4 regions of the Rhizobium atlanticum genome follow, and region 1 is predicted to be linked to each of the others. Evidence: predicted binding sites of a transcription regulator. Region 1 holds the regulator's gene; each other region holds the start of a gene.
The links. Region 1 encodes LexA, which represses DNA repair genes until DNA is damaged. Its sites were predicted from a motif close to TGTTCNNNNTGTGTTCNG; they were not measured.
Positions count from the first base shown of each region.

Region 2: PH551_RS01425 (ATP-dependent helicase) is a predicted target of LexA. The motif match lies at 4,950-4,967, and genes of this name have one in related genera.
Region 3: PH551_RS12680 (ImuA family protein) is a predicted target of LexA. The motif match lies at 1,882-1,899, and genes of this name have one in related genera.
Region 4: PH551_RS04010 (YifB family Mg chelatase-like AAA ATPase) is a predicted target of LexA. The motif match lies at 4,743-4,760, and genes of this name have one in related genera.

Region 1 is NZ_JAQJCJ010000009.1:6,836-14,374, reverse strand. It holds gene gltA (citrate synthase) at 1-1,290, opposite strand; gene PH551_RS14440 (hypothetical protein) at 1,486-1,776, opposite strand; partial or broken gene PH551_RS14435 (ComEC/Rec2 family competence protein) at 1,753-4,016, shown strand; gene lexA (transcriptional repressor LexA) at 3,997-4,713, opposite strand; gene PH551_RS14425 (VOC family protein) at 4,912-5,808, shown strand; gene kdsA (3-deoxy-8-phosphooctulonate synthase) at 5,805-6,650, shown strand; gene eno (phosphopyruvate hydratase) at 6,792-7,539, shown strand, end outside.
Region 2 is NZ_JAQJCJ010000001.1:295,657-303,195, forward strand. It holds gene PH551_RS01410 (hypothetical protein) at 1-1,050, shown strand, start outside; gene pncA (bifunctional nicotinamidase/pyrazinamidase) at 1,066-1,692, opposite strand; gene PH551_RS01420 (hypothetical protein) at 2,056-2,403, shown strand; gene PH551_RS01425 (ATP-dependent helicase) at 2,430-4,907, opposite strand; gene PH551_RS01430 (VOC family protein) at 5,118-5,594, shown strand; gene PH551_RS01435 (PrkA family serine protein kinase) at 5,997-7,539, shown strand, end outside.
Region 3 is NZ_JAQJCJ010000007.1:166,714-174,252, reverse strand. It holds gene PH551_RS12700 (hypothetical protein) at 1-71, opposite strand, end outside; gene PH551_RS12695 (HpcH/HpaI aldolase/citrate lyase family protein) at 185-1,090, shown strand; gene PH551_RS12690 (DUF1737 domain-containing protein) at 1,090-1,296, shown strand; gene PH551_RS12685 (metallopeptidase family protein) at 1,320-1,757, opposite strand; gene PH551_RS12680 (ImuA family protein) at 1,920-2,873, shown strand; gene PH551_RS12675 (Y-family DNA polymerase) at 2,785-4,332, shown strand; gene PH551_RS12670 (error-prone DNA polymerase) at 4,329-7,539, shown strand, end outside.
Region 4 is NZ_JAQJCJ010000002.1:320,840-328,378, forward strand. It holds gene PH551_RS03990 (Lrp/AsnC family transcriptional regulator) at 1-126, opposite strand, end outside; gene PH551_RS03995 (DMT family transporter) at 239-1,138, shown strand; gene PH551_RS04000 (LysE family translocator) at 1,252-1,869, shown strand; gene cysK (cysteine synthase A) at 2,014-2,976, shown strand; gene PH551_RS04010 (YifB family Mg chelatase-like AAA ATPase) at 3,119-4,651, opposite strand; gene gshB (glutathione synthase) at 4,806-5,753, opposite strand; gene PH551_RS04020 (cupin domain-containing protein) at 5,841-6,344, opposite strand; gene PH551_RS04025 (YraN family protein) at 6,464-6,832, opposite strand; gene rsmI (16S rRNA (cytidine(1402)-2'-O)-methyltransferase) at 6,822-7,539, opposite strand, start outside.

The DNA.
Region 1 (7,539 bases):
TCAGCGCTTCGAAACCGGGATGTAGTCGCGCTTGGGTTCGCCGACATAGAGCTGGCGCGGACGGCCGATGCGCTGTTCTGGATCCTCGATCATCTCGTTCCACTGCGCGATCCAACCGACGGTGCGGGCAAGGGCGAAGAGCACTGTGAACATGGTGGTGGGGAAGCCCAGCGCCTTCAGCGTGATGCCGGAGTAGAAGTCGATGTTTGGATAGAGCTTCTTCTCGATGAAATATTCGTCGGTGAGCGCGATGCGCTCCAGCTCCATCGCCACTTCCAGCAACGGATCGTCCTTGATACCGAGTTCGCCGAGCACTTCATGCGTCGTCTTCTGCATGATCTTGGCACGCGGATCGTAGTTCTTGTAGACGCGGTGACCGAAGCCCATCAGGCGGAACGGATCGTTTTTGTCCTTGGCGCGGGCGATATATTCCGGAATGTGGTCGACCGTGCCGATTTCCGTCAGCATGTTGAGCGCTGCTTCGTTGGCGCCGCCGTGCGCGGGGCCCCATAGGCAGGCGATGCCGGCGGCGATGCAGGCGAACGGGTTGGCGCCCGATGAACCGGCGAGACGGACGGTCGAGGTCGAGGCGTTCTGTTCGTGATCGGCATGCAGGATGAAGATGCGGTCCATCGCGCGGGCAAGCACCGGATTGACCACATATTCCTCGCAGGGGACGGCAAAGCACATGCGCAGGAAGTTCGACGCATAGTCGAGGTCGTTCTTCGGGTAAACGAAGGGCTGACCGATATGGTATTTATATGCCATGGCGGCAAGCGTTGGCATCTTGGCGATCATGCGCAGGCTGGCGACCATGCGCTGGTGCGGATCGGTGATGTCTGTGGAGTCGTGATAGAAGGCCGACAGTGCGCCGACGCAGCCGCACATGACGGCCATCGGATGTGCATCGCGGCGGAAGCCGGTGAAGAAGCGGCTCATCTGCTCATGCACCATCGTGTGGTGCGTGACGCGATAGTCGAAGTCCTTCTTCTGCGCGGCCGTCGGCAGTTCGCCGTAGAGCAGGAGGTAGCAGACCTCGAGGAAGTCGCCGTGCTCGGCCAGCTGCTCGATCGGATAGCCGCGGTGCAGCAGCACACCTTCGTCACCGTCGATATAGGTGATTTTCGATTCACAGGATGCGGTCGAGGTGAAGCCCGGATCGTAAGTGAAGGAAGCGGTGTTCTTGTAGAGGGCACCGATGTCGATGACGCTCGGGCCGATCGTGCCGCTTTTAACGGCGAGGTCAACCGATTTGTCACCGATTTTTATTGTAGCGCTTTGATCCGTCATGCTGTCCTCCGAAATGTCGGTGGCGCCACAAAAGCGCCATAGGGGTTAAGCGTCCTTTCCGATAGCTATATGATCGTGACGCTAATGCCAAGTTACCGTGACGGCATTTTGTGCATTGCGGCATCACCTTTTAGGCACCGCAGCGATGAGCCGCACGCATAGCGGAAGCCGATGATTCGACTGGCCTTTTGCCGCTTACGATTTTCCCTCGTATTTCAATCGATTATCCTTGCCGGATTTGCTTGAAGGTTGCATTGTTAGCGCCTGGCGGGTGATCTTGGGCGGGGCATGCAGGAAACGACCACAGCCGAATTGCGGCCGCAAGCGGGCGTCGGCCTTGCCGATCCGCCAGATTTTCCTGCGCCTGCGGTGGTGACTCAATCGGTAAGGACACAGTCGCAGACCCCATTGCATCGTCGGCTGCTCGCCACCGCCGGGCAATCGCTGCGTGCCGGGGCCCGCATGCTGGGCGAAGAGGCCGATCATGGCCGCCTGCTGCTGTTCTCGCCGGTCTTCCTCGGAGCCGGCTCGGCATTCTGGTTTCTTGCGGCATCGGATGTTCCCCTCGTTGCATCGCTGCTCTGCCTGCTGGTGTCGGCGGCCGCGGTTTTCCTCACCGATCCCAGCCGACCGGCCTTGCGCGCAAGTTTCATGGCGCTGGCACTTTTCGCCGGCGGCATGCTCTCAGCTCAGTTCGAGAGCTGGCGGGCTTCGACGGTGATCCTCGATTCATCCGTGACGACGACGGTGACTGGCCGCGTCGAACGGCGGGAAGGCGACGGGCGCGGGCGCTGGCGCTACATTCTTGCCGTCGCCGGCACCGAGGCGCCGGAGCTGAAACGGCCGCCGAGACGCATCACCGCGATCGTCCGGGGCGCCGATGCGCCTTCCGAGATCGGCGACATCATTACCGGCAAGGCACGTCTGACGCCGCCGGCGGGCCCCGCACTTCCCGCGCTCAACGACTTCTCCTTCGGTGCCTATTCGACGGCATCGGCGCCAACGGTTTCTTCTATGGTGCGCCGGAGAAACTCGACTTGGAGGCAGGCCCGCAGGCGGTCAGGTCGACGGCGGACGCCCTGCTCGAATGGCTCTACCAACTGCGCAGCAGCATCGGCGACCGCATAAGATCGATCCTGCCCGGTGATACCGGCGCCTTTGCCGCTGCCCTGGTGACGGATGAACGGCGCGCCATATCGCACGCGACGACGGAGGCGCTGCGCCAGTCCGGCCTTGCCCATATCGTCGCGATCTCTGGCCTCAACATGGCGCTGTCGGCTGGCATCTTCTTCGTCGGCTTTCGGATGCTGCTCAGCCTCTTTCCCGGCGTCGCCCAAGCCTATCCGACAAAGAAGATCGCCGCTGCCGGCGCGCTCATCGCCGTCACCGCCTATTACCTGATCTCCGGTTTCGGGGTTTCGGCCGAGCGCGCCTTTATCATGATGGCCATCATGCTGATTGCCGTCTTCTTCGACCGGCCGTCGATCAGCCTGCGCAATGTCGTTCTCTCCGCGCTCATCATCATCGCCATTTCACCTTCGGAAGTATTGGGACCGAGCTTTCAAATGTCCTTTGCCGCCACATTGGCCTTGGTATCGGGCTATCAGTTGTGGAAGGACAGGCGTGTCCGCGAAAACGCTTTTCTGAAACTGCCGATCATCAGGCCGGTGGTTGCCGTCGCCGGTTTCTTCGGCGGCGTCTTCCTGACCTCGCTGATCGGCGGCTTTTCCACCGCATTGTTTTCGATTGAGCATTTTCATCGCCTGAAGGCTTACGGCCTGCCGGCAAACCTTGCGACGATGCCGATTATCTCCTTCATCGTCATGCCGGCCGGATTGTTGGCGATGTTGCTCATGCCTTTCGGTTTGGACGCTCCGCTCTGGAAGGTCGTCGGATTCGGCCTCGATCTGGTGATTGCGGTTGCCAAGACGGTGTCCGGCTGGGGCGGTGATATCGGCATCGGCCGCTTGCCCGGCTGGTATTTCGCAGTGGCGGTGGCAGGCTTTCTGCTGCTGACGCTGCTGCGCACTCGGCTGCGCCACGTCGGCACATCGATCATCGCCATCTCGACGCTCATCGTGCTGCTTCTGCCGGTTCCCCGGCCGCCGGATCTGGTGATTTCGGAGGATGGCAGTCTGGTTGCGGTCGTCGCGGCTGAGGCAATAGCTTCCAACCGTGAAAACCCGCCGGATTTCATATTCGACCAGTGGCAGAGAGCGCTGGTGCTGCCGACACATGATCCGCCGAAGATGCTGGATGGTCCGGCCATTCCGCCGGAAGGAGAAGACCGCCGTGTCAGGCTTTCCCGCGATCAGCAGAACGAAGCGAGTGCAGCGATGCGGGCAGCCGCCGCAGGCGGTGAAGCAAACCGTTTTTCCTGCGTCAAGAAGGCTTGGTGCACATCAAGACTTGGCAATGGCAATATCGTCACCGTCACCGTCATCGACAATGCCGCCTATCTCGGCCCGGCCTGCGATACGGCCGATATCGTCGTGACCTCGGTCCGTCTGCGTTTCAACAGCTGCCGTTCAGGCGGCACGCTTTTCACCGGCGAGACGCTGCGCAGGACCGGTTCGCTCGAATTGCGCTTCGCCGATGCCGGCCTGGAGGTCACCACCGCCTTCGATGCTTTGTCGCGACCATGGATGCGCCATCGCGCCTATGATTGGCGCAATGATCGTTTTACCGATTCCAGCCCATCCGGCGTCAGTGATAGCGACGGATGAGGCCGACGAGCTTGCCCTGCACCTTGACGCGGTCGGGCCCGAAGATGCGGGTCTCATAAGCCGGGTTGGCGGCCTCGAGCGCGATCGAGGCGCCCTTGCGGCGAAAACGCTTCAGCGTTGCTTCCTCGTCATCGACGAGGGCAACGACGATATCGCCGGGACTGGCGGTACTGCCGTTGCGAATGATCACGGTGTCGCCGTCGAAGATGCCGGCGTCGATCATCGAATCGCCTTTGACCTCCAGCGCATAGTGCTCACCGGAGCCGAGCATATCTGCAGGAACGACGATATCGTGGGTGTTGTTCTGGATCGCCGAGATCGGAACGCCGGCGGCGATACGTCCCATGACCGGCACGGAGACGGAGTTGCCATTGTCGGCGACCGGCTTTGGCGCAGCGGGGGCGGCGACCGGCTGGGGCTTGCCGAGGCTGCCCTCGATGACGCTCGGCGAAAAGCCGCGACGCTGAAGACTGGGGTTATAGGCCTCCGGAAGCTTGATCACCTCGATCGCCCGGGCGCGGTTCGGTAGGCGGCGAATGAAGCCGCGTTCCTCAAGCGCCGTGATCAGGCGGTGAATGCCGGATTTCGAGGCGAGATCCAGGGCATCCTTCATTTCGTCGAAAGAGGGAGGAACGCCGGATTCCTTCATGCGCTCATGAATGAAAAGGAGAAGCTCCTGTTGTTTGCGCGTGAGCATCGACGTCAGACCCCGTGATTGAAACAAATCCAGAACGGACACTATATGTTCCATATGTGTTCCGCAAGTAGCTAAATTTCCGTAAAAGTTCACGTCAACTCGCGGAGATTTTTATTTTCATTTGCTGGATTGGCGCACATGTCTTGCATTGAGGGAGGTGCTGTCGCACATCTCTTGCCGGTTTCAGGAGGGATATTCATGAACGCGCATTCCGCCAGGTCGCACCCGCTGGATCATGTCGTGCTGCCCGTGGTCAATATCGATCTGGCGCGTGAGAGGCTCGGCAAGCTCGGTTTCACCGTCGCCGCCGATGCGCGCCATCCCTTCGGAACGGAGAATGCCTGCGTCTTTTTCGCCGACAAGACCTATCTGGAGCCGCTTGGCGTGGCGAGTGTCGACGAGAGCGAAGCAGCGGCCCGCCAGGGCAACGTCTTCATCGCCCGCAATCGCGCCTTCCGTTTCCGCTGCGGCGAGGAGGGACTTTCTGCGCTGGCCTTCCTCAGCGAGGATGCCGACCTCGATCATAAGCGCTTCGTCAGCAACGGCGCGAGCGCCGGTGAGATGTTGCAGTTCAGCCGGCCGATGCGGATGCGGGACGGTTCGGAGAGCGTCGGCAGCTTTAAGCTGGCCTTTGCAGCTGATTTGCGCGCCCCCGATTTCTTTCTCTTTACTTGCCAGCGCATCACTTCGTTCCCTACAGATCGCGCCGCGCTGGAGACGCACGCCAATGGCGTGATCGGCATTGCCGAGATCGCACTTTGTGCACCGGACCCGGCGGCATTCGCCGCCTTCGTCGGGCTCGCGATTGGGCAGGCGGCGGTGGAGAAAACCGGTTTCGGCATGAATATCGCGGCATCGAATGCAAAGATCAGCTTGATGACGCCGGAAGGGCTGGAGGCCTATTTCGAGACCGCTGTCTCATCAGCCGATCGCGGCCTGCGGGGGCGGGCAATCCTCTTCAACGTCATCGATCTTGCCGTGACAGAAGCGCATTTGGGTGCTAACGGGATCACATTCACACGCAAGAACAATCGCATTCTGGTGAAGCCCACGCCCGGGCAGGGTGCGCTCTTCGCCTTCGAGGAAACACGATGAGCACCGACACGAATTCCGAAGTCAGGATCGGCGAAGGCGAAGGCCAGGTCGCTTTTTCCAATACTGGCCGCTTGTCGCTGATCGCCGGTCCATGCCAGATGGAGAGCCGGGATCACGCCTTCATGGTCGCCGGCACGCTGAAGGAGCTTTGCGGCAAGCTCGGCATTGGCCTCGTCTACAAGAGCTCCTTCGACAAGGCGAACCGTACCTCGCTCTCGGCTGAACGCGGCATCGGCCTGGAAAAGGGCATGGAGGTCTTTGCCGACCTCAAGAAGGAATTCGGCGTTCCCGTCATAACCGACGTCCATACGGCCGAGCAATGCGCCGAGGTGGCCAAGGTGGTTGATGTCCTGCAGATCCCGGCCTTCCTCTGCCGTCAGACCGACCTTCTGATCGCCGCCGCTAGGACCGGCCGCGCCGTCAATGTCAAGAAGGGCCAGTTCCTCGCCCCTTGGGATATGAAGAACGTTCTGAAGAAGCTCAACGCCAGCGGCAATCCGAATGTGCTCTTGTGCGAGCGCGGTGCCTCCTTCGGTTACAATACGCTGGTTTCCGACATGCGTTCGCTGCCGATCATGGCGGCGATGGGGGCTCCCGTCATTTTTGACGCCACCCATTCCGTGGCGCAGCCGGGCGGGCAGGGCGATTCCTCCGGCGGCCAGCGCGAGTTCGTGGAAACGCTGGCGCGCGCGGCAGTGGCGACGGGAATTGCCGGCGTCTTCGTCGAAACCCATCAGGATCCCGACAATGCACCGTCCGACGGGCCGAACATGGTCTATCTCAAGGACATGCCGCGACTGCTCGAGAAGTTGCTTGCCTTCGATGCGATCGCCAAGGCCTAACGTTCAACAGGCTGACATGATCGTGGTCTAGGCCACGATGCCATACACCTTCGAAGGCGGGAAATTGCGCCATTGTAATTTGCACGCCTTCGATTATGACAGGCTTCGAACGACTTATCACCCACCGAGCAGGAAGAACCCATGACTGCAATCACCGATATCATCGCCCGCGAGATCCTCGATAGCCGTGGCAACCCCACCGTCGAAGTCGACGTCTATCTCGAAGACGGCAGCATGGGCCGCGCGGCCGTTCCCTCGGGCGCCTCGACGGGCGCACATGAGGCGGTCGAGCTGCGCGACGGCGGCAAGCGCTATCTCGGCAAGGGCGTCGAAAAGGCGGTCGAGGCCGCCAACACCGAGATCTTCGACGCGATCGGCGGCATCGACGCCGAAAATCAGATCCAGATCGACAACATCATGATCGAGCTCGATGGCACGCCGAACAAGTCGCGCCTCGGCGCCAACGCCATCCTTGGCGTCTCGCTCGCCGTCGCCAAAGCTGCGGCCCAGGCATCCGGCCTGCCGCTTTACCGTTACGTCGGCGGCGCTTCCGCCAGCCTCCTGCCGGTGCCGATGATGAACATCATCAACGGCGGCGCTCATGCCGACAACCCGATCGACTTCCAGGAATTCATGATCCTGCCGGTCGGCGCCGATTCGATCGCCGACGCCGTGCGCATGGGTTCGGAAGTCTTCCATACGCTCCGCAAGGAGCTTGCCGCGCAGGGCCACAACACCAATGTCGGTGACGAAGGCGGCTTCGCTCCCGGCCTGAAGAGTGCGCCCGAAGCCCTCGACTTCATCATGAAGTCGATCGAGAAAGCAGGCTACAAGCCGGGCGACGACATGTGCCTCGGCCTCGACTGCGCCTCGACGGAATTCTTCAAGG
Region 2 (7,539 bases), on a different contig from region 1:
GCCTATTGGTTTTTCGATCTGGTTCTGGCGCGGCCAAGCCCCCCTTTGAGCGCATATCGGGGCTTTGTGACAGCTGCTGCCATTGCCGCGGTCGGCGTTGTTCTGTGCGTCATGACAGTCTATCCGACCTTCAACGATGCCGGGCAGAACGATCTCGCGGACAAGAATTTCGCTTTGCTTTTCTTTTCTGCCTTTACCGCGGCCAGTTCCTATTTCATGGCATTCTACCCCGACCGGGTCCTTGAACTGATCGTGGCTGATCCATTGCTCGCCCGGATTTTCGCGTCGCTCATGGCTGTGCTCATCTATGGCAGTCTGTTGGGGCTGGCCAACCGGCGACCGGCGATGTTCGCAGCAGCACTGGTTCTCCTCGGGCTTTCCCTGCTTTTTACGCTCGTTTATCCAGGTAGCTACAGGCATCAGGCGCTGTGGCTGGTCTTCATGATCGCAATCACCGCTTTGACCCAGCCCCCTCGGCTCGGCCCCGTCGATGTTGCCGGCACCGAAGCTGCCGTCGTCGTGAAGATCGGGCATCTGTGCTTGATGATATTGCTCGCGCTGCAGGTCGCTTCCGGCATCGAGAGGGTCCATCAATTCCTTTTCAGCGATATGCCGCTCAGCCGAGCCCAGGATCTCGGCTCGTTCATTCAATCTCGTCCTGATCTCAAGGATGCGATCATCATGGCGGATCCCGACTATCTCGTTGAAGCCTTGTCCTATTACGTTTCCAATCGCACCTATCTTCCAAGAGAGGAACGGTTCGGTGCCATTGTGCATTATACCCGCAATGCGCGGCTTTCTCTCAGCCTTGCCGACATTCAGCAGACGGCGCGGCAGTTGCAGCAAAGCGAGCATGCCCCCGTCGTCATTCTTCTCTCACAGCGGCTTGACCGAATTGCCGCGCCGGTCTCATTGCGCGAAAGTTACAATTGGCTGCTGTCCCTGACGCCAGAGGACATTTCCGCATTCCGGAGCGAGACGACCCTCGTCAAGCGCTTCCGCCCCGTTGCCGGCAGCGATGAGACATTCGACGCCTATTTGTTGAAATAGTCGGCGATCGCAAGCTCATTGGCGCAAGGCATCTGCGCTTTTAATCACAGCGATGCCATGCGCCCGCATCTCGTCGATAGCGGCGGCAACACCTTCGGGGGTAATGCCGCGACTTGCATCCTCGATGAAGCGCACGCGCACACCAGGCATCATCTCGAGCGCGTCGAGCGCCGAGAACTTGACACAGTAATCGGTCGCCAGCCCGCAAACGTCGAGATCGGTGACACCTTGTTCCTGGAGAAAATTGGAAAGACCGGTCGAAGCATCCCGGTCATTGTCGCGGAATGCCGAATAGCTGTCGATCCTGGGATCCTCGCCCTTCTGCTGGATCAGGTCGATCTCTTCGGATCTCAGGTGCGGATGCAGTTCGGCGTCGAGCGTACCCTGGATACAGTGGTCGGGCCACATCATCTGTGGCTTGCCGGACAATTCGCCCATCTCGAAGGGAGCGGCGCCCGGATGGGCAGAGGCGAAACTGCCGTGGCCGGGCGGATGCCAGTCCTGCGAGGCGACGATCAAATCATATTTGCCGCTGTCGATCAGCCGGTTTGCGACGGGAACCACCTTGTCGCCGTCCGGCACCGGCAGATTGCCGCCGGGACAGAAGCCGTTTTGGATATCGACGAGCAGCAGCGCTTTCATCAAGGCCAATCCCTTCGCGTTATTGCAATGCAAATGCCAAATGCACCGAACACACCACTAGTGGATTTCCCAGCGCGGGTGCGCAAGTGTTAATTCTAGTACCTCCGGTAGTGGCTGGTCGAAAAAGCACACGCTAATGCAACCGTGGATATTGGTCGCGCTGACTCTCCTCTCGAAATGGCGGGAGCAGAAGGTTTTACGCTGCGGGATCTCCCCGGCAGAGCCTGATTTTCCCGATGTCAGCCTTCATCGGTTTACCGGCTGAGGTGCTGCAGCACCGTCTTCGACGGCGACGTCCGCTCGAGCTTGCCCGCCGCCGCGATTTCTGCCTTCTTGGCTCATCAGCAAATCGAGATTGAAGCCATGTCCGAGCCTCAAGCAGATGAAAAGATCGATGCCACCTTCCGCAATGGCTCGCTGACTGCGACCGGGATCATTCTTGGTTTCTCCCTCAATTTCATCAGTCTCTGGGTGTCCAATCCCAATGACTGGAGCCGCGTCGATCTGCTACCGATGTCGTTCCTGACCGTCGGTATCGCCATTCAGGTGAAGGTATTTGCCGATCTGCTCGCGCGCGACTCCCTGCTCGCCGCAAAATATGACCGGGCTCGGCGACTGTTCCTGATCGGGCTGTCGATCGTCGCCGTCGGAATGGGGATCGCCCTGCTGAACGATATTCTCGGACTCAGCAGTATGCGGATGTTCGGGTAAGGGTTCCCACGCGGTATCACCGCAAATCACACGCGCTCGACGAACCCGTCCAGCACCCGTTTCTGGCCGGCGCGATCGAAATCGATCGTCAGCTTGTTGCCTTCGATGCCAGTGATGTTGCCGTTGCCGAATTTCAGGTGGAAGACGCGGTCGCCGAGGGTGAAGCGCGACGGCTCCGAGGACGTGGACTTCGCCACCAGTTCGCCGTCGATCATGCGCCCCTTCGGGCCGCTTTCGCCGTAACCGATGCGTTCGACGGCGTGGCCGGAGCGGGTGCCCCAATTATCGCGCGTGGCGTCGGTCCTGTTGGCCTGCGCGCGTTTCCAGCCGGGGGTCGAATAGGAGTTGGCGAAAGGTTCGGCCTTGTCGAAGCGGGACTGGCCGTAGCCGCCGCGGCCGTAAGCGCCGTAGCTCTGTTCCATCTCGGCGACCTCGACATGGGTCTCCGGCAGTTCGTCGAGGAAACGCGAGGGCAGGGTCGATTGCCAGAGACCGTGGATGCGGCGGTTGGAGACGAACCAGATGTGGCAGCGGCGTTTGGCGCGGGTGATGCCGACATAGGCGAGACGGCGTTCCTCCTCCAGGCCGGCGCGGCCGCTTTCATCGAGCGAGCGCTGGTGCGGAAAAAGGCCTTCCTCCCAGCCGGGCAGGAAGACGGTGTCGAATTCCAGGCCTTTGGCCGAGTGCAGCGTCATGATCGAGACGGCGTCGAGGTTCTCGTTGGTCTCGGCATCCATCACGAGGGAAACGTGCTCGAGGAAGCCGCGCATCGACTCGAAGCTTTCCATCGAGCGGATCAGTTCCTTGAGGTTTTCGAGACGGCCCGGGGCTTCGGCGCTCTTGTCGTTCTTCCACATGTCGGTATAGCCGGACTCTTCGAGGATCTGCTCGGCAAGTTCGGTATGCGGTGTGTTTTCAAGCAGCTCCTGCCATCGGCGGAAGGATTGAATCACGTCGAAGAGGGCTTTGCGCGCCTTTGGCTTCAGCTCGTCCGTTTCGATGATGTCGGCCGCTGCCGCCAGCATCGGGATGTCGCGGGCGCGGGCATAATCATGCAGCGCACGCACCGTCGTATCGCCGAGGCCACGCTTCGGCGTGTTGATGATGCGCTCGAAGGCGAGGTCGTCGGCCGGTTGTGCGACGAGCCGGAAATAGGCCATGGCATCGCGGATTTCGAGGCGCTCATAGAAGCGCGGGCCGCCAATGACTCGGTAGTTGAGGCCAAGGGTGACGAAGCGATCTTCGAATTCGCGCATCTGGAAGGAGGCGCGCACCAGGATCGCCATGTCGTTCAGCAGATGCTTGCTGCGCTGGAGTTGCTCGATCTCCTCGCCAATGGCGCGGGCTTCCTCCTCGGAGTCCCAGGAGGCGTGAACCTGCACCCTGACGTCATCGGGATCGGTGCGATCGGTGAACAGCGTCTTGCCCAGACGCCCTTCATTATGGGCGATCAGATGGGCGGCGGCACCGAGGATATGTTCGGTCGATCGGTAGTTGCGCTCGAGCTTGATCACCTTGGCGCCTGGGAAATCCTTCTCGAAGCGAAGAATATTGTCGACCTCCGCACCGCGCCAGCCATAGATCGACTGGTCGTCGTCACCGACGCAGCAGACATTCTGTGGCTCGCCCCTGCTGCGCTGGGCCAGCAGCCTCAGCCACATATATTGGGCGGTGTTGGTATCCTGATATTCGTCGACGAGGATATAGCGGAAGCGGCCGTGATATTCCTTTAGGAGATCCGGATTCTTGCGGAAGATCGCGATCGGATGCATCAGCAGGTCGCCGAAATCGCAGGCGTTCAGCGTCGACAAGCGCGCCTGATAGGCGAAATAGAGATCGCGGCCGCGGCCATTGGCGAAGGCGCGGGCATCGCCTTCGGGAATATCGGCCGGTCCGAGGCCCTTGTTCTTCCAGGTGTCGATCATGCCGGCGAACTGCTTTGCCGGCCAGCGCTTGTCGTCGAGACCTTCGGCCTGGATCAACTGCTTGATCAGGCGGACGACGTCATCGGTGTCGAGGATGGTAAAATCGGAACTGAGGCCAACCAGCTCGGCATGGCGGCGCAGAAGCTTGACGCCGATCGAATGGAAGGTGCCGAGCCAGGGCATGCCTTCGACGGCGCCGCCGACGAGCAGGGCGATGCGCTCCTTCATCTCGCGCGCGGCCTTGTTGGTAAAGGTGACGGCGAGGATCTGCGACGGGAAGGCGCGGCCGGTATTGAGGATGTGCGCGATGCGGGTCGTCAGCACACGTGTCTTTCCGGTGCCGGCGCCGGCGAGCACGAGGACAGGACCTTCCAGCGTTTCGACGGCTTCAGTCTGTTCCGGGTTCAGTCCAGCGAGATAATCCGGCCGCTTGCCGCCGTCGCGCGCCGCCATGGCGCGGGCGGCGATGCGGCCGCCAGCGGCGGGTCTTCCGGCTGCAGCGACGGACGGGTGCGGCTTGCGCGCCACTTCGCCGGGCTCTTCGTCGAAGAAGGGAATATCGTCGAAACTATTGCTCATGGCGCGTAATGTAGTGATTCGGGAAGGAAAGACCAGAAAAGATGTTCTGCTTTCATTCCCGAACCACCACTATTGCCTGGGTGCGGGTGGCGAGGCTGCCGCGGGTGAGCGGGCGAAAAATTCCGATCCAGCCTGTCGGAACCGGCGCCGACCAGACGTCCTCGAAGCACGGACAGAAGTCCGGGATACTCGCCGACAAGGAGGCTGTCTATGCCGAAGGTCATTGCAAATCTCTGGTTCGCCGAGCAGGCACGCGAAGCCGTCGAATTCTACGTGTCGATCATTCCGGATTCCAGGATCGGCCGCACCACCATACTTCCGGCGGAAACGCCGAGTGGGCCTCCCGGCAGCGTCGAGCTGATCGAATTCACGCTCGGCGACCAAGCTTTCCTGGCGATGAAGGCCGGCCCGCTCGATAGCTTCAACCACTCGTTCTCGATCGCGGTTCTTCTCGATAGCCAGGCGGAGATCGACCGGATATGGGATGGCTTCCTCGCCAATGGCGGCACGCCGGAGGCATGCGGCTGGCTGAAGGACCGCTGGGGCCTGTCCTGGCAGATCGTGCCGCGCGCTCTCTCGGAGATGATCGCCGACGAAGATCGCGAGCGGGCAAGGCGTGTCACCGAAGTCATGCTCGGGATGGTCAAGATCGATGTGGCTGCGCTGGAGAAAGCGTTCAACGGCTGAGAGCCGGGAGGCGCGCGATCGCAATAAACCGGGCGGGGGTTACTTCGCCCGGTTTCATCCTGCGGGGGCGCGCTCACTGCCCCGCAATCAGAGGCGGCTTGCTCTTGCCGGCGGGAAATCGCCGATTTTCCACGGCTCGAATCACGGGCGCTATTGCACACCTTTTTGACCTTCATGTCACGTCGCTAAATGTGCTGATATCGCGACGCCCCTTTTCTCAACTACAATAAGAAACAGTTTCGTAGAGTAAAAAAATACCGGTGCATGCACAATTTTGTGCATTGCCACAAACGGCCGGTCAGCGTGGAATATACCTACGAAACTATTGATTCTTAGGAACGCCGTGGCCATCTCGATGGTTATACGGCTTAGAGCCTGCGGCATAACCTTAATGGAGGTCCCATGCTGAGTGAATCCGTATTCGATGCGTTTACCCGCAGTTATGAAGCGCGTCGCGAAAGCGACATGTCGGTCTCGGAATATCTTGATCTCTGCAAGACCGATCCGATCGCCTATGCCAACGCCACCGAGCGTCTGCTCGCTGCCATAGGCGAACCACAGATGGTGGACACCGCCAAGGACGCGCGCCTCGGCAGGATCTTCATGAACAGGACGATCCGGGTTTATCCGGCCTTTGCCGGTTTTCACGGCATGGAAGAGACAATCGAACGCATCGTCTCCTTCTTTCGGCATGCAGCGCAGGGGCTCGAGGAGCGCAAGCAGATTCTTTATCTGCTCGGTCCGGTCGGGGGCGGCAAGTCGTCCTTGGCTGAGCGGCTGAAGCAGTTGATGGAAGTGCATCCGATCTATGTGCTGAAGGCGGGCGAAGAGATCAGCCCCGTGTTCGAAAGCCCGCTTAATCTCTTCGATCCGGAGACGATGGGCCCGCTCCTGCAGGAGCAATACGGAATCCCGCAGCGGCGGCTGAACGGATTGATGAGCCCGTGGTGCCTGAAACGGCTCGACGATTTCGGAGGCGATATCTCCCGATTCCGCGTCGTCAGGATACAACCCTCGCGATTGCGCCAGATCGCAATTGCCAAGACCGAGCCAGGCGATGAAAACAACCAGGACATCTCCTCGTTGGTCGGCAAGGTAGATATCCGCAAGCTGGAAACCTACTCTCAGAACGATCCGGATGCCTACAGCTATTCGGGCGGGCTGAACCGCGCCAATCAAGGCGTGCTCGAATTCGTGGAGATGTTCAAGGCGCCGATCAAGATGCTGCATCCGTTGCTGACGGCAACGCAGGAGGGCAACTATATCGGCTCAGAGAATATCGGCGCCATACCTTTCTCCGGAATCGTCCTTGCTCATTCGAATGAGGCGGAGTGGCAGACTTTCAAGGCCAACAAGAACAATGAGGCCTTCATCGACCGTATCTGCGTGATCAAAGTGCCCTATTGCCTGCGGGTGACAGAAGAACAGAGGATCTACGAAAAGCTGATCGAGGGATCGGAACTGGTGGACGCACCATGCGCCCCGGCAACGCTCGAAATGCTGGCGCGTTTCTCCGTTCTTTCGCGTCTGCGCAAGCACGAGAATTCGACCTTCTTCTCTAAGATGCGCACCTATGACGGGGAGAGCCTGAAAGAAAGCGATCCGCGTGCCCGCAGCGTCCAGGAATACCGGGATGCTGCCGGTATCGACGAAGGCATGGACGGAATATCGACCCGCTTCGCCTTCAAAGTGCTCGCCTCCACCTTCAATCACGACACGACTGACATTGGCGCTGATCCCGTCCATCTGATGTATGTGCTGGAACAGGCGATCCGTCGCGAGCAGTTTCCCGATGATGTCGAGAAGCGTTATCTGGAGTTCATCAAGGCCGATCTTGCGCCACGCTACGCAGAGTTCATTGGCAACGAGATACAGAAGGCCTATCTTGAATCTTATGCGGACTACGGACAGAATCTGTTCGACCGCTACGTAGATTATGCCGATG
Region 3 (7,539 bases), on a different contig from region 1:
GTGAGAAGCAGCATGGCGACAAAGAAGGTGGCGCCGGCCAGCATGAAGAAGATGGAGCGAATGTTCTGCATGGGTTTGAAACCTTTCTACAGAAAGGAATGTGGTCCTTCCTTTTCCTCTCTGCAAGGCAAGCATGGCTTTTTGTTGTCTTGCCGGGCTTTGCGAAGCTTGGCACTAATGGCTGATGAAGCAAACCACACCTCTGCGTTCCTCAAGTCTGCGCCGCTCGGTGCTGAGCGTGCCGGCCATCAATCTGCGGGCGCTCGAAAAGAGCCGTTCCCTTGATTGTGATGCGGTTATTTTCGACCTGGAAGACTCCGTCGCGCCCGAGAGCAAGGGCCAGGCGCGGGAAAATCTGCATGCTTTTTTTGCCGGACCGCCGCTCGAGGGCAAGGAAAGGATCATTCGTATTAATTCTTTGTCATCCGGATTCGGGGCGGCGGATCTCGATCTGGTCAAGGCGCTTTTGCCCGACGCCGTTCTCCTGCCGAAAGTGGATGGACCCCAGGATGTCATCGATATTGGCGATCTGCTGGCCGATGCACAGGTGCCAGAGGAGCTGCGCATCTGGGCAATGATCGAAACGCCGCGCGGCGTGCTGAACGTCGGGGCGATCGCCGAAACCGGCCACATGCTCGGGGCGCGGCTCGATTGCCTCGTCGTCGGCCTCAATGACCTGCGCAAGGAAATCGGCGTCCTGCCGCAGCCGGGGCGAAGCTTTCTCGTGCCCTGGCTGATGCAGGTCATTCTCGCGGTCAAGGCTTATGGGCTTGATGCGCTCGACAGCGTTTTCAACGATTTCCGGGATGGCGAAGGTTTCGACGTCGAATGCGGGCAGGGTCGCGCTATGGGTTTTTCCGGCAAGATGCTGATCCATCCCGCGCAGATTGCGGCCGCCAACCGGCATTTCGGTCCGAGCGCGGAAGAGATTGCCGAAGCGCAGGCAATCATATCAGCCTTTGCCGATCCGGCCGCCCAAGGCCTCAACGTCATCAATGCGAACGGCCGGATGATTGAGCGGCTGCATCTTGTCCAGGCCGAAGCTCTGGTTCATAAAGCCCGCCTGATTTCTGCAAGAAAGCCCGCCTGATGAAACTCTACCGCTTCCTGACCGGTCCCGACGACGCTTCCTTCTGCCACAAGGTCACCGCCGCCCTCAACAAGGGCTGGTCTCTGGAGGGCTCGCCGACCTATGCCTTCAATGCCGCAACCGGCGCGATGCAATGCGGCCAGGCCGTCGTCAAGACTGTCGAAGGCAAGGATTACGATCCGGAGATGAAGCTCTCCGAGCAATAGCGCGTTCTGCCGAACGCACGGTTTCAGCGCTCGGCGGCTTCCTCGGCGCTGGCCTCGATCCGCTCCATATCCTCATCGCTCAGCCCGAAATGGTGGCCGATCTCGTGGATCAGGACGTGAGTGATGATATCGCCGAGCGTCTCGTCGTTCTCGGCCCAATAGTCGAGGATGGGGCGACGGTAGAGGCGAATGCGGTTCGGCATTTCGCCGGTTTCCACGGTGAAACGCTCCGAAATTCCCCTGCCTTCGAAAAGGCCGAGCAGGTCGAAAGGCGTTTCCAGCGCCATATCCTCGAAAACGTCGTCATCGGGGAAATCCTCGATCTCGATGGTGAGATTGGTCGTCAGCTGGCGGAATTCATCCGGTAGATGGCTGTAAGCCTCCATGGCCAGCGACTCGAAGGTGCTGATCGTCGGCGCATGGCGGTCCTGCCAATCATCGCTCTGGTCTACGCGGGCCATGAATATTCCTTCCTTTGCGGGCCCATATAGAACCTTTGTCGCCGATTTTCGAGTGCGGAATCAAAGGCAGGAATAAATTCATAAAAAATGATTGTTGACTCTTCTTCAGCTCTCTGGAATCCATAAGAACATAACAGGAACAAGACGGACGGAGTGAACGCCATGGCGCAGAACGCCCTGGCGCGCGAGCGGCTTTTTGCGCTCCGCGAAACCATCGCCAAGCTAGAAGGAAAGCCTGCGCCGGCGCTTGCGGCAGCGGAGCGGGAAGCCATGGCTTCGGAAAAGACCGGAGAGATTCAGGAACGGAACGACCTCGGGCTTCGCCTGCCAATTGGCGTGTCACCGCTCGACGAGGCAATGGAAGGCGGCCTGCCGCTCGACGCGATCATTGAATTTCGCGCTGCAAGTTCCCGCGATGCTGGGGCGGCAAGCGGCCTGGCTCTGGCTGTTGTGACGTGGATGCAGAAACAAGAGGAAGATGCCGGGAGGTTTCTGCCGCTGCTCTGGATCGGCGATGCGGTTGGCGTGCTGGAAGCAGGCCGGCCTTATGCCCCGGGGCTTAAGGATTTCGGATTGAAGCCGGAGCGATTTTTCCATGCCGCACCGCGCAAGCTGGAGGATGCGCTCTGGCTTGCGGAAGCTGCCGTTGAAAGCGCAGCCTTCTGTGCCGTCGTCATGGAGGTGCGTGGCAATCCTCTGCATTTCGGTCTGACCGAAAGCCGTCGGCTTAGCCTCAGGGCGCGTGCCGCCCGCCGTCCGCTTTTCCTCATCCGTCAAGCCGGCGCGGAGGAAGCGAGCAGTGCTGCTTTGCGCCTTCGGGTCGAGCCGGCGCCGTCGAATCTGCGGCCGTTACCGGACGGATCGAAGCTAGCCGGCAGTATCGGTAACCCGATTTTCCGTCTCACGCTGGAGAAGAGCCGACATCCGGCTCCATTCTCCTTCCTTCTGGAGTGGAGCCCCCATGAACGCGAATTTCTTGCCGTCGACAAACCAAGCTTCACTCGGTCTCCAGGCGAAAAATCAGCGCATTCTGGCGCTCAGCTTCCCGCATCTGGCCACAGATCGCATCGCACGCAAGCGCTGGGGGCTTTCCTGGCGTTCGAAAGGGCGTCCTGAAGAACCGCCGCTCGTCTGTTGCGGCAAGCTCAACAACGCCATGCGTTTGACGGCGCTGGACGAATTCGCCGAGAGGTTGGGATTGCGGAAGGATCAAGGCGTTGCCGAAGCGCGCGCCATGTATCCGGCGCTCGATGTCATGGAAGAAGATCCTGCGGCCGACCGCCGGCTTCTGGAAGCCATTGCCGACTGGTGCGACCGTTATACGCCGATGGTGGCGTTCGATGGCAGAGATGGGCTGCTTCTCGACATTACCGGCTGCGCTCACCTCTTCGGCGGGGAAAGAGCTCTTCTCAAGGATATTCTGTCGCGGCTCTTCCATATGGGGCTCGATGCACGAGGTGCGATCTCATCGACGCCGGGCCTTTCCTGGGCTGTCTCCCGTTTCGGAAACGGCGGCATCGTGGAAGACGAGGAGACGGAACATGTTTTGATGCCGCTGCCTGTCGCGGCCTTGCGCCTGGAAGAACAGATCGTCGAGGCTTTGAAAAAGCTCGGGCTCAAATATGTCGGCGATGTCATTCATGCGCCGCGGGCGCCGCTCACCCGCCGTTTTGGCCCGGCGCTGCTTCTGCGGCTCGACCAGGCGCTGGGCCGCGAGGAGGAGCCGATCTCGCCCCGGCGTCCCGTCGCCAGTCTTTCGTCCGAACGTCGTCTGATCGAGCCGATCGGAACGGAAGAACAGATCCTTGCCGTCACCGGGCAGATTGCCGTGTCGCTGAAGCCGTCGCTGGAAGCGCGCGGTGCCGGCGGGCGGGTGTTCGAGCTAGTGCTGTTTCGTGTCGACGGCAGGGTTTTCCGCATTTCCGTCGGTGCTTCGCGGCCGCTTCGCGAGCCGAAGCTCGTTGCAGGGTTATTTTCCGAACGGCTGCATGCGATTTATGACGATATCGATGCCGGCTATGGTTTCGAGATCCTGCGCCTGAATGTGCTGCGGCATGACCCGTTCAACGACACGCAGGGCGATTTTGAAGGTGACCGGCAGGATGAAATCTCTCTTTCAACCTTCGTCGACCGCGTTTCGGCCCGTCTTGGCCGGGATTGCCTGCAAAGTTTCCAACTTCGGGAGAGCCATGTGCCGGAGCGGGCCGTGATCACGGTACCGGCAATGGAGAGCCTACCGGCATTGCAGAAAGTGAAGCAGGACAGCGCGCTTCCTTTTCGTGAGGAGCGCCCTCTGCGGCTCTTTGCAAACCCGGAGCCTGTTGAGGTCGCATTTGCTGAAGTGCCGGACGGTCCGCCGCAGACTTTCCGCTGGCGGCGGACACAACATCAGGTGGCAAGAAGTGAAGGACCGGAACGGGTCGCCATGGAATGGTGGATCGATGGGGATGATGCGCAGACGCGCGATTATTTCAGAATAGAGGATGAGTCTGGACACCGCTTCTGGATCTATCGTCAGGGTCTTTATGGTGAAAAACCCGATCCACGCTGGTTCATGCATGGGGTCTTTGCATGAGGGCCGAGCCTGCATTCTTCGAAATCGGCACGAGAACGAACTTCTCGTTCCTCGAAGGTGCCTCCAGCCCGGAGGAGATGGTCGTGCAGGCCGCTCACCTCGGACTCGGCGGTCTCGGCATTGCGGACCGCAATTCGGTTGCCGGCGTCGTCAGGGCACATGCGCAGGCCGAGCAGCTTGAGGAGAGATATAAAAACAGAGATGCGATTATGGCTCAGGCAGCGAAGGAAGGGAAAAGAGAAGAGATTCTCGATCCTATCCGGATTCAGCCGGGCGCCCGACTCGTCTTTTCCGATGAAACGCCTGATATTCTCGCCTATCCCCGCAATCGGCAGGGCTGGGCGAATCTCTGTCGTCTCCTCAGCGCGGGCAATCTGAAAGAAGAGGCAGTCAAGGGCGCCTGCATTCTGACAGAAGCAGAGCTCATGGAATGGGGCGACGAGATGATGCTCGCGCTCGTTCCGGACCGGAGCCTTATCAGCGATCCTGCCCGCCAGCCGGTGCTTGAAGACTATCTGGAGCGGTTTCGCAAACGGTTCCGCAAGGGATTTTTCATGGCGTTGTCGCCAGCCTATGACGGGCGGGACCGGCAGGCCTTTGCGGTGTTTTCCATGCTGGCCGCCCGAAACCGTGTGCCCTTGATTGCAACCAATCAGCCGCTCTATCATCACCCCGATCGCCGGCCGCTTTCTGATATCGTGATTGCGATCCGGGAGCATGTGCAGATCTCGGAAGCCGGATTCCTTCTGGCGCCCAATGCCGAACGCTTTCTCAAGGATGCACGTGAAGTATCCAGGATTTTCCGGGACTATCCTCACGCGGTTGAGAATACGCAGGTGTTTTTCGCAGGGCTGAGCTTTTCCCTGAACGAGTTGAAACATAATTATCCCGCGGAAAACGATCCCGGCGAAACCCCGCAGCAAACTCTGAAAAGGCTGACGTGGGCAGGAGCGGCAAAACGTTATCCGGATGGTATTCCCGAGAAAGTGGCGCAGCAGATCGAGTATGAGCTGAAACTCATCGGCGACAAGAATTATGCCTCCTACTTTCTGACGGTTCACAAGATCATCCAGCACGCTCGTTATCAGATTGGTGTGCTTTGCCAGGGGAGGGGGTCGGCAGCGAATTCGGTCATTTGCTTTTGTCTTGAGATTACCGAAGTCGATCCTCAAAAGAGCACGCTCCTCTTCGATCGCTTTATTTCGATGGACCGGGACGAGCCGCCTGATATCGATGTCGATTTCGAGCATGACAGGCGTGAAGATGTCATCCAGCATATTTATGGAAGGTATGGCGTCGCGCATGCCGGGCTGACGGCAGCCGTCACCAGCTATCGCACTCGTTCGGCAGGCCGCGAAGTCGCCAAGGCTTTCGGCCTGTCGGAGGATGTTCAGTCGGCCATCAGCAGTCTCGTCTGGGGCTGGTCGGAAGACAATCTCTCGGAGCGGGATGCGAAGGCGGCTGGCCTCGACATCAAAAATCCAGTGACGCGGAATGTGCTGAAATATGCATCGGAACTCCTCGGTTTTCCGCGTCACCTCACACAGCATGTCGGTGGCTTCGTCATCACGCGGGACCGGCTCGACGAAGTGGTGCCGATCATGAAGACGGCGATGCCGGATCGATACATGATCGAGTGGGACAAGGACGATCTCGACAATGTCAAGATTCTCAAGGTGGATGTTCTGGCGCTCGGCATGCTCACCTGCCTGCGGAAAGCTTTCTCGCTGCTTGAACTGCATTATGAGATCAAGAAGACGCTCGCCGATCTCGGCAATAGGGAGCATGGAGAAGAAGGCGAGCCGGTCTATGACATGATGGGCCGCGCCGATACGGTCGGGGTTTTCCAGATCGAAAGCCGGGCGCAGATGAGCATGCTGCCGCGTCTGAAGCCCAGGCGCTTTTATGATCTTGTCATCGAGGTGGCGATCGTCCGGCCGGGACCGATCCAGGGCGACATGGTCCATCCCTATCTGAAAAGACGGGAACAGACGAAAAGGAATATTCCGATCGAATATCCGAGTGAGGAGCTGAAGACGGTTCTTGAAAGAACTCTTGGTGTGCCTTTGTTCCAGGAGCAAGCCATGCAGATTGCAATCACTGCGGCAGGCTTTGCGCCAGCGGAGGCGGACCGGCTTCGACGCGCCATGGCAACGTTTAAAAGAACCGGCACGATCGGCAATTTCGAGACGCGTTTCATCGAGGGGATGACGACAAACAAGCGTTACACCAAAGAATTTGCGCAGCAATGTTTCAATCAGATCAAGGGTTTCGGTGAGTATGGATTCCCCGAAAGCCACGCCGCCTCCTTCGCGCTGCTGGTTTATGCCTCCTCGTGGATCAAAGCCTATTATCCCGATGTCTTCTGTGCGGCGCTGCTGAATTCACAGCCGATGGGATTCTACGCGCCGGCCCAACTGGTACGGGATGCACGAGAGCATGGCGTGAAAATCCTGCCGGTTGATATCAACCAGTCGGACTGGGATTGTACCCTGGAAGAGGCCGCCTTCGATCATACGGCCATTGATTTCCGGCACCGTGAAATGCGGGAAATCATCAGGACACGACATGCGGTACGGCTCGGCCTGCGGCAGATCAAGGGTCTTTCGTCCACCGATATGCAGTTGCTCGTCGACAATCGTGGAGGAGGTTACGCGTCGGTGCGTGATCTCTGGCTGCGTTCCGGGCTGCAGAAATCCGTCATCGAGCGACTGGCGGATGCGGACGCCTTTCAATCCATCGGACTATCGCGTCGCGAGGCGCTTTGGGCGGTACGGGCTCTCGATGTGAAGAGCGCAACGGAGGAACTGCCGCTTTTCGGGCAAGTGCGCCATATCGATCTGCAGCCCGAACCTCAGGCAAAGCTGCCGGATATGCTGCCGGGAGAGCAGGTGATCGAAGATTATCGCTACCTGTCGCTGTCGCTGAAGGCGCACCCCGTATCTTTCCTGCGCGACGATTTGCGCAATGCTCGCGTAACACGCAATGTCGACTTGCTGCGCGTCGCGAACGGGCAGCGGGTAACGATTGCCGGCCTGGTGCTGGTGCGGCAGCGACCGGGATCGGCCAGCGGCGTGATCTTCATGACACTGGAAGATGAAACCGGCGTTGCCAATGCGATTGTCTGGCCGAAAATTTTCGAAAAATACCGGTCGGTCGTCATGGGTGCGCGGTTGGTGAAGATCTTCGGAAAACTGCAAAGCCAGA
Region 4 (7,539 bases), on a different contig from region 1:
GGCGGCACTCGGCGAAGACAGCCCGACCTCCTGCGCCAGCTCCTTCAGCGAGATCCGCGCATTGCCGGCCAGCGCCTCCAGAATGGCCTGATCGATTTCGTCGAGCGGCTGCATCTCATTAGCCATATCAGTCACATTCCCTATTATTATTAGGCACGATAGCCAATGATCCTTACACTTCTTATATAAAATGGCGGGACCGCGCAATATCCTGATACCATCATAAACGGAGGCGATCATGGGCAGCGACATCAAGCGAGGTTCGGCGGAAATGACGGCAGCGATGCTGATCTCGGGGACGATCGGCTGGTTCGTCGTCATGTCGGGCCAGCCCGTCAGCGGTGTGGTTTTCTGGCGCTGTCTGTTCGGCGCACTGACCCTGCTCGTCATCTGCGGCGGCCTCGGGCTGCTGCGGCCCGGCATCATCACGCTGCGCGCCTTCGCCATCGCCGTCATCGGCGGCATTGCCATCGTCGTCAACTGGCTGCTGCTCTTCGCTTCCTATTCGCATGCGACGATCTCGATCGCCACGACGGTCTACAACACCCAGCCCTTCATGCTGCTGGTGCTCGGGGCGCTGTTCCTCGGCGAGAAGATCACCGCCGCGAAACTGTTCTGGCTGACGCTCGCCTTTGCAGGCATGGCGGCGATCGTCGAGGCAAAGCCTGAAGCCGGCGGAGGAACGGATGGCTACGGCCTCGGCATCCTGATGGCGCTCGGCGCGGCCTTCTTCTACGCGCTGGCAGCTCTTGCCGCGAAATGGCTGAAAGGCACGCCGCCGCATCTGATCGCGCTGATCCAGGTCACAACCGGCATGCTGATGCTGGCGCCGATGACGGAGTTTTCGCAGCTGCCCGACGATGCCGGCGGCTGGGCTATCCTGGTGACCATCGGCGTCGTCCATACCGGGCTGATGTATGTACTGCTCTACGGTGCGATCCAGCGGCTGCCGACCCATCTGACGGGGGCGCTGTCCTTCCTCTATCCAATCGCCGCGATCCTCGTCGACCGGCTGGCCTTCGGCCACGCGCTGCAGCCGATGCAGATCGCAGGCGCCGCAATCATCCTGCTGGCCGCCGCCGGCATGAATCTCGGCTGGAGCCCAAGATGGCTGCGGCCGAGGGTGCTTCAGAGCTGAGGGAGCGGCAGGCACGCGGCGGCAGGCATTCCTTCTGGTGATGCATCCATCAGCGCCGGCGGATTGATGGCAAGGCCCTGCAGATATAAAACGCAGGGGAAGAGGAGATACACATGAGCCTTGCCGCCTTGCTTACCTATGCCGGAGCGTTGTTCATCGCCGCGGCCATCCCCGGCCCGGGCATCACCGCCATCGTCGCCCGTGCGCTCGGCTCGAATTTCCGCGAGACCTTCTTCATGGGTCTCGGCCTGGTGCTCGGCGATATGACCTATCTCACCGCGGTCATTCTGGGCTTGGCTTTCGTGGCGCAGACTTTCACCGAAGTCTTCCTCATCATCAAGATCGCCGGCGCCCTTTATCTCGGCTACATCGCCTGGAGACTGTGGACGGCAGGGCTGCTGCCGCAGGATATTGCCGCGAAAAAATCCGGCAATGTCGGCCTGTCCTTCCTCTCTGGCCTGCTGGTGACGCTCGGCAATCCGAAGACGATGCTGTTTTATGTCGCGCTGGCGCCGACGCTGATCGATATCGGCAATATCACCCTGCGTGATTATGCGCTGCTGCTCGCCGTCACCTTCGTGGTGCTGATCACCGTGCTGGTGCCCTATATGCTGCTTGCCTCGCGCGCCCGCACCATGTTGAAACAGCCGCGCGCCCTGCAGGCGCTGAACCGGGTTGCGGCCGGCATTCTCGCGGGCACGGCAGCCTTCATCGCCACCCGGGCTGCGTGAAATAAACATCCGTCAAGGAACGGTTTTCAAAGCTTATTTTCTCTCCGCCACCCCAGCCCGGGACGAACGGGCTCTGGTCTCATTCCGTCTTTGACCCTATTCTCCTCCTCGATTTCAGGGACCGAAGTCCAAAGGGAGAGCACCATGTCGCACAAACCCGGCCGCGGCCGCATTTATTCCTCGATCACCGAGACCATCGGCGACACGCCGCTGGTGCGCTTCGACAAGCTGGCGCGGGAAAAGGGCGTGGTGGCAAACCTGATCGGCAAGCTCGAATTCTTCAATCCGATCGCCTCGGTCAAGGACCGCATCGGTGTGGCAATGGTCGAAAGCCTGGAATCGCAGGGCAAGATCACATCCGGCAAGACGGTGCTGATCGAGCCAACCTCGGGCAACACAGGCATCGCACTCGCCTTTGCCGCCGCCGCCAAGGGGTATCGGCTGATCCTCACCATGCCGGAAACGATGTCGGTCGAACGGCGCAAGATGCTGGCGCTGCTCGGCGCCGAGCTGGTGCTGACCGAAGGCGCGAAAGGCATGAAGGGCGCCATCGCTAAGGCGGAGGAGCTGGCAGCGTCGCTTCCCGACGCCATCATTCCGCAGCAGTTCGAAAACCCGGCCAACCCCGAGATCCACCGCAAGACGACGGCCGAGGAAATCTGGAACGATACCGAGGGCAAGGTCGACATCGTCGTCTCGGGCATCGGCACCGGCGGCACGATCACCGGCGTCGGCCAGGTGCTGAAAAGCCATAAGCCGGAGATCCAGATCATTGCCGTCGAGCCCGCCGATTCGCCGGTGCTCTCAGGCGGCAATCCCGGCCCGCACAAGATCCAGGGCATCGGCGCAGGCTTCGCGCCGAAGATCCTCGATACCGGCATCTATGACGAGGTCGTCACCGTCACCAACGACGAGGCCTTCGAACAGGCCCGCCTCATCGCCCGGCTCGAAGGCGTGCCGGTCGGCATCTCCTCAGGCGCGGCGCTGACGGCCGCGATCAAGGTCGGCAGCCGGCCGGAAAATGCCGGCAAAAACATCGTCATCATCATTCCGTCTTTTGCGGAGCGGTATCTCTCGACGGCGCTGTTTGAGGGGTTGGGGAGCTGAATAGCGAATAGCGAATAGCGAATAGCGAATAGCGAATAGCGAATAGCGAATAGCGAATAGCGAATAGGATGTGGGACGGATTGGCGTGAGGCAAGCAATTAGCTAGCTATTCGCTATTCGCCACTCCCTATTCGCTTCTACCTCACGCCGCCGCCGTCAACCTCTCACCAGCGATGCGGTAAGAAATCGCTTCGGCGAGATGCAGACGCCCGACGGTCGGTTTGTCATCGAGATCGGCCAATGTGCGGGCAACCTTGAGGACGCGGTGGTAGCCGCGGGCGGAGAATTTCATTTTTTCGGCGGCATCGCGCAGGAGCTGCAGGCCGCTGGCATCGGGTTCGGCGAGCTTTTCGATCATCGCGGTGGAGCAGCGGGCGTTGGTGCCGATATCCCTGGCGCCGGCGCTTTCGAAGCGCTCCTGCTGGATTTCGCGGGCGCGGGCGACGCGGCGGGCGACGTCGGCGCTTGCTTCGGCCGCCATCGGCCGGATCAGATCGGCGGCGGAGACGGCGGGCACGTCGATGCGGATATCGATGCGGTCCATCAGCGGCCCGGAGATGCGAGCTTGGTAATCGCTCATGCAGCGCGGACCACGGGCGCAGGTGTGACCGGGCTCACCGGCCATGCCGCACCGGCAGGGGTTCATCGCCGCAATTAGCTGGAATTTCGCCGGATAGGAGACGCGGTGATTGGCGCGGGCGATGATGCATTCGCCGCCTTCGAGCGGCTGGCGCAGCGCATCGAGCGCCTGCGGCGTGAACTCGGGAAACTCGTCGAGGAAAAGCACGCCGTGATGGGCAAGCGATGCTTCGCCCGGACGGGCGCGCAGCCCGCCGCCGACAAGGGCGGCCATGGTGGCGGAATGATGCGGGGTACGGAAGGGCCGGCGGTCGGACAGCTTGCCGCCGGTGAGCTGGCCGGCGATCGAATGAACCATCGACACTTCAAGCAGTTCGGCCGGCGAAAGCGGCGGCAGGATCGACGGCAGGCGCGACGCCAGCATCGACTTGCCGGAGCCGGGAGGCCCGACCATCAGGAGATTGTGGCCGCCGGCAGCGGCCACCTCGAGCGCGCGTTTAGCGCTTTCCTGACCCTTGATCTCGGCAAGGTCAGGCAGGTTCGCGGCATTGGCGCGGATCGACGGTTCCGGCCTGGACAGTACCTGCGTGCCGCGGAAATGGTTGGCAAGGGCAATCAGGCTGCGCGGTGCGAGAATATCGACCTCGGCGCCGGCCCAGGCGGCTTCCGCGCCGCTTTCGGCCGGGCAGATCAGCCCCTTGCCGAGCGCATTGGCGCCGATCGCGGCCGGCAGCGCGCCAGCGATCGCGGCGATTGTTCCGTCGAGGTTGAGTTCGCCGACGACGACAAAATCCGACAGCGCATCGGCGGGAATGGCGCCGAGGGCGGCCATTAGCGCGAGTGCGATCGGCAGATCAAAATGCGAGCCTTCCTTCGGCAGATCGGCTGGCGCCAGGTTGACGGTCACCCGTTTGCCCGGCAGCGCCAGGCCGGAGGCATGAAGGGCGGCCTGCACGCGCTCGCGGCTTTCGGCCACCGCCTTGTCGGGCAGGCCGACGATCTGCATGCCGACCTTGCCGGGCGCGATCATGACCTGAACCTCGACCGGAACGCCTTCGATGCCCTGGAATGCTACCGTACTGACACGCGCGACCATATGCCCACCCTTGTCCCGCAAACTCTTAGAGACCGCCCCTTTGGCCGTGAAAGCCAGCGGTTGCAATCTGGCACGGAAGCAGGACTAAAACAAGAACAATAAAAGAACGCAGGCAGATAATCAGTGGCGGGCGCGGTTGTACCCGATCGCAGCCTCAGCCGCGCTTGCGCTCGATCGCGTCCCAGAGCAAGCTTGCTATATCGGCGCCGCCAAACTTCCTGACCTCGCGGATGCCTGTCGGCGAGGTGACGTTGATCTCGGTCATGTAATCGCCGATGACGTCGATGCCGACGAGCAGGAAGCCGCGCTCCCTCAGCGCCGGGCCGATGCGGGCGCAGATTTCCTGCTCGCGCGCCGTCAGTTCGGTCGCCTCGGCGCGGCCGCCGACATGCATGTTGGAGCGGCTGTCATGTTCGGCCGGCACGCGGTTGATCGCGCCGGCGAACTCGCCGTCGACGAGGATGATGCGCTTGTCGCCCTTGCGCACGTCGGGCAGATATTGCTGGGCGATGAAAGGCTCGCGGAAAAGCTGGCCGAACATTTCCAAGAGCGAGGAGAGATTGCGGTCGTCGCGGGTGGAATGGAAGACGCCGGCGCCGCCATTTCCGTAGAGCGGCTTCAGGATGATGTCGCCCATCTCATCGCGGAAGCGGCGGATTTCGGCCGGATCCTTGGTGATCAGCGTCTTCGGCATCAGGTCGGAGAATTCGGTGACGAAGATCTTCTCCGGCGAATTGCGCACCCAGGCCGGATCGTTGACGACGAGCGTCTTCGGGTGGATGCGCTCGAGGAGATGCGTCGAGGTGATATAGGCCATGTCGAAGGGCGGATCCTGGCGCAGCAGCACTACGTCCATGGTCGAGAGATCGACGCGCTCGGGCGCGCCAAGCTCGAAGTGATCGCCCTTGACGTCGCGCAGCACCATCGGCTCGACGCTCGCAAAGAGCTTGCCGTCGCGGAAGCTCAGGCGCTCGGGGGTGTAATGGAAGAGCCTGTAGCCGCGCGCCTGCGCTTCCAGGCTCATGGCGAAGGTGGAGTCACCTGCAATATTGATGCCGGCGACATGATCCATCTGGACCGCTACATTGGTGATCTTGGCCATTTCCGTCCCTCGCTGAATGCCGGACAGATGTAGGTCGGCCCGGCATTAAACGCAACGGTCATCAAGGGCTTCGGGCGTTCGCAACTTTCAGGCGGCAATGCCCTGGCTACCGCCGTTGCGCAGCATGTTGCGCAGACGGTAGGCGATCGCCAAAGGCTTCGGGAAAGGCTTGCGCAGGAAGGCGACCTTGCGGACGTAGGTGTCGACCCGCCAGCTCGCCCAGGTTCCACCGGCGAAAAAGGCGACGTCGCCGGTGCGCAGGGTCCGTTCCGTGCCATCCTCGGCGGTGATATGGACCTCGCCTTCGAGGATCATCACGGTCTCGTCCCAGCCGAAATACCAGCGGAATTCGCCCGCCGTGCAGTCCCAGATCGCCGTCAGCGACGCCTCGTCATGTCCGCGCGAATGTTCGGCGGTGCGGGCTTCAGGATTGCCGCTGATGATCCAGTCGGGATTGATCGGCGTCGATTTCAGCGGCAGGTGGTCGCTCGCATGCGCGACGAAGGATTTTCCGGCCGGCTTCAGCGCGATATAAGGCACCGAGCGCGCCGCCATGGCGACCGCGCTTGCAAACATCATCTTCCAGGCCACGCAACAACCCCCAATTCTTAATCCCTACCGCGATCGTGGGTAGCAGAGAGAGGTAAGGAGCTCGTTCAGCCCGGGACTAAAATTTTAACAATCAGGAAACTCGACCGGGCTGAAAGCGCTCAGAAGGCGTCGGGAAAGTGCCGTGGCAGCCGGCCGGGCATGACCGCGACGATATCGTAGCGCTGGGAAAGGCGGGCCTGATCCGCCTGGCGGGCGAGCCAGAGATCGCTTGCCGCCCGGATCCGCTTCTGGGCGGCGACAGAGACGGCGTCGATCGCCGCAGCCTCGCCATGGCGGGCCTTGACCTCGACGAAGACGGCGAGATCGCCCTTGCGGGCGACGATATCGATCTCGCCGAGCCTGGTGCGGTGGCGCAGCGCCAGGATGCGGTACCCCTTCAGCATCAGGAAGGCGGCGGCGACATATTCCGACATGCGGCCGCGGCGCAGCGCCTTCCGTTTGATGGCGGTAAGCTCCTTATTGCCCATTGCCGCCCTTCATCTCCAGCAGGCGCTGGTAGAGCACCTTGCGCGGCAGGCCGGTGAGACGGGCGGCCTCGGCCGCAGCCTTTGCCGTCGGCATCGACATCGAGAGGTCGGCGAGCACGGCTTCGACATCGGCCTCGGATGTTTCGGCTGGCTGCGGCGGACCGACGACGAGGACGATCTCGCCCCTGACGTTTTCCACCTGCTGGTAATGGGCGGCGAGTTCGGCCAGCGTGCCGCGGCGGAATTCTTCATAGGTCTTGGTCAACTCACGGCAGACGCAGGCCGGCCGGCCCGGGCCGAGCACATCGGCGGCGGCAAGAAGCGTGGCAGCGATGCGATGGGGCGATTCAAAAAAGATCAGCGTCGCCGGAGCTGCGGCAAATTCACCGAGACGATCGCGGCGGGCCTTGTCCTTGGCCGGCAGAAAGCCGGCAAAGAGAAAGGCGTCGTTCGGCAGGCCGGAACCAACAAGGGCGGCGAGCGGCGCCGAGGCGCCTGGAATGGGAATGACGCGGTAACCGGCGGCAATCGCCTGCCGGGCCAGCCGGTAGCCGGGATCGGAGACGAGCGGCGTGCCGGCATCGGAGACGAGCGCCACCGAGCGCCCGGCTTCGAGCGCCTGGATGAGCCGCGGGCCGGCTTCGTCGGCATTGTGCTCATGATACGCGAAGGGGCGGTTCTGGATGCCGTAGCGGTCGAGCAGAACG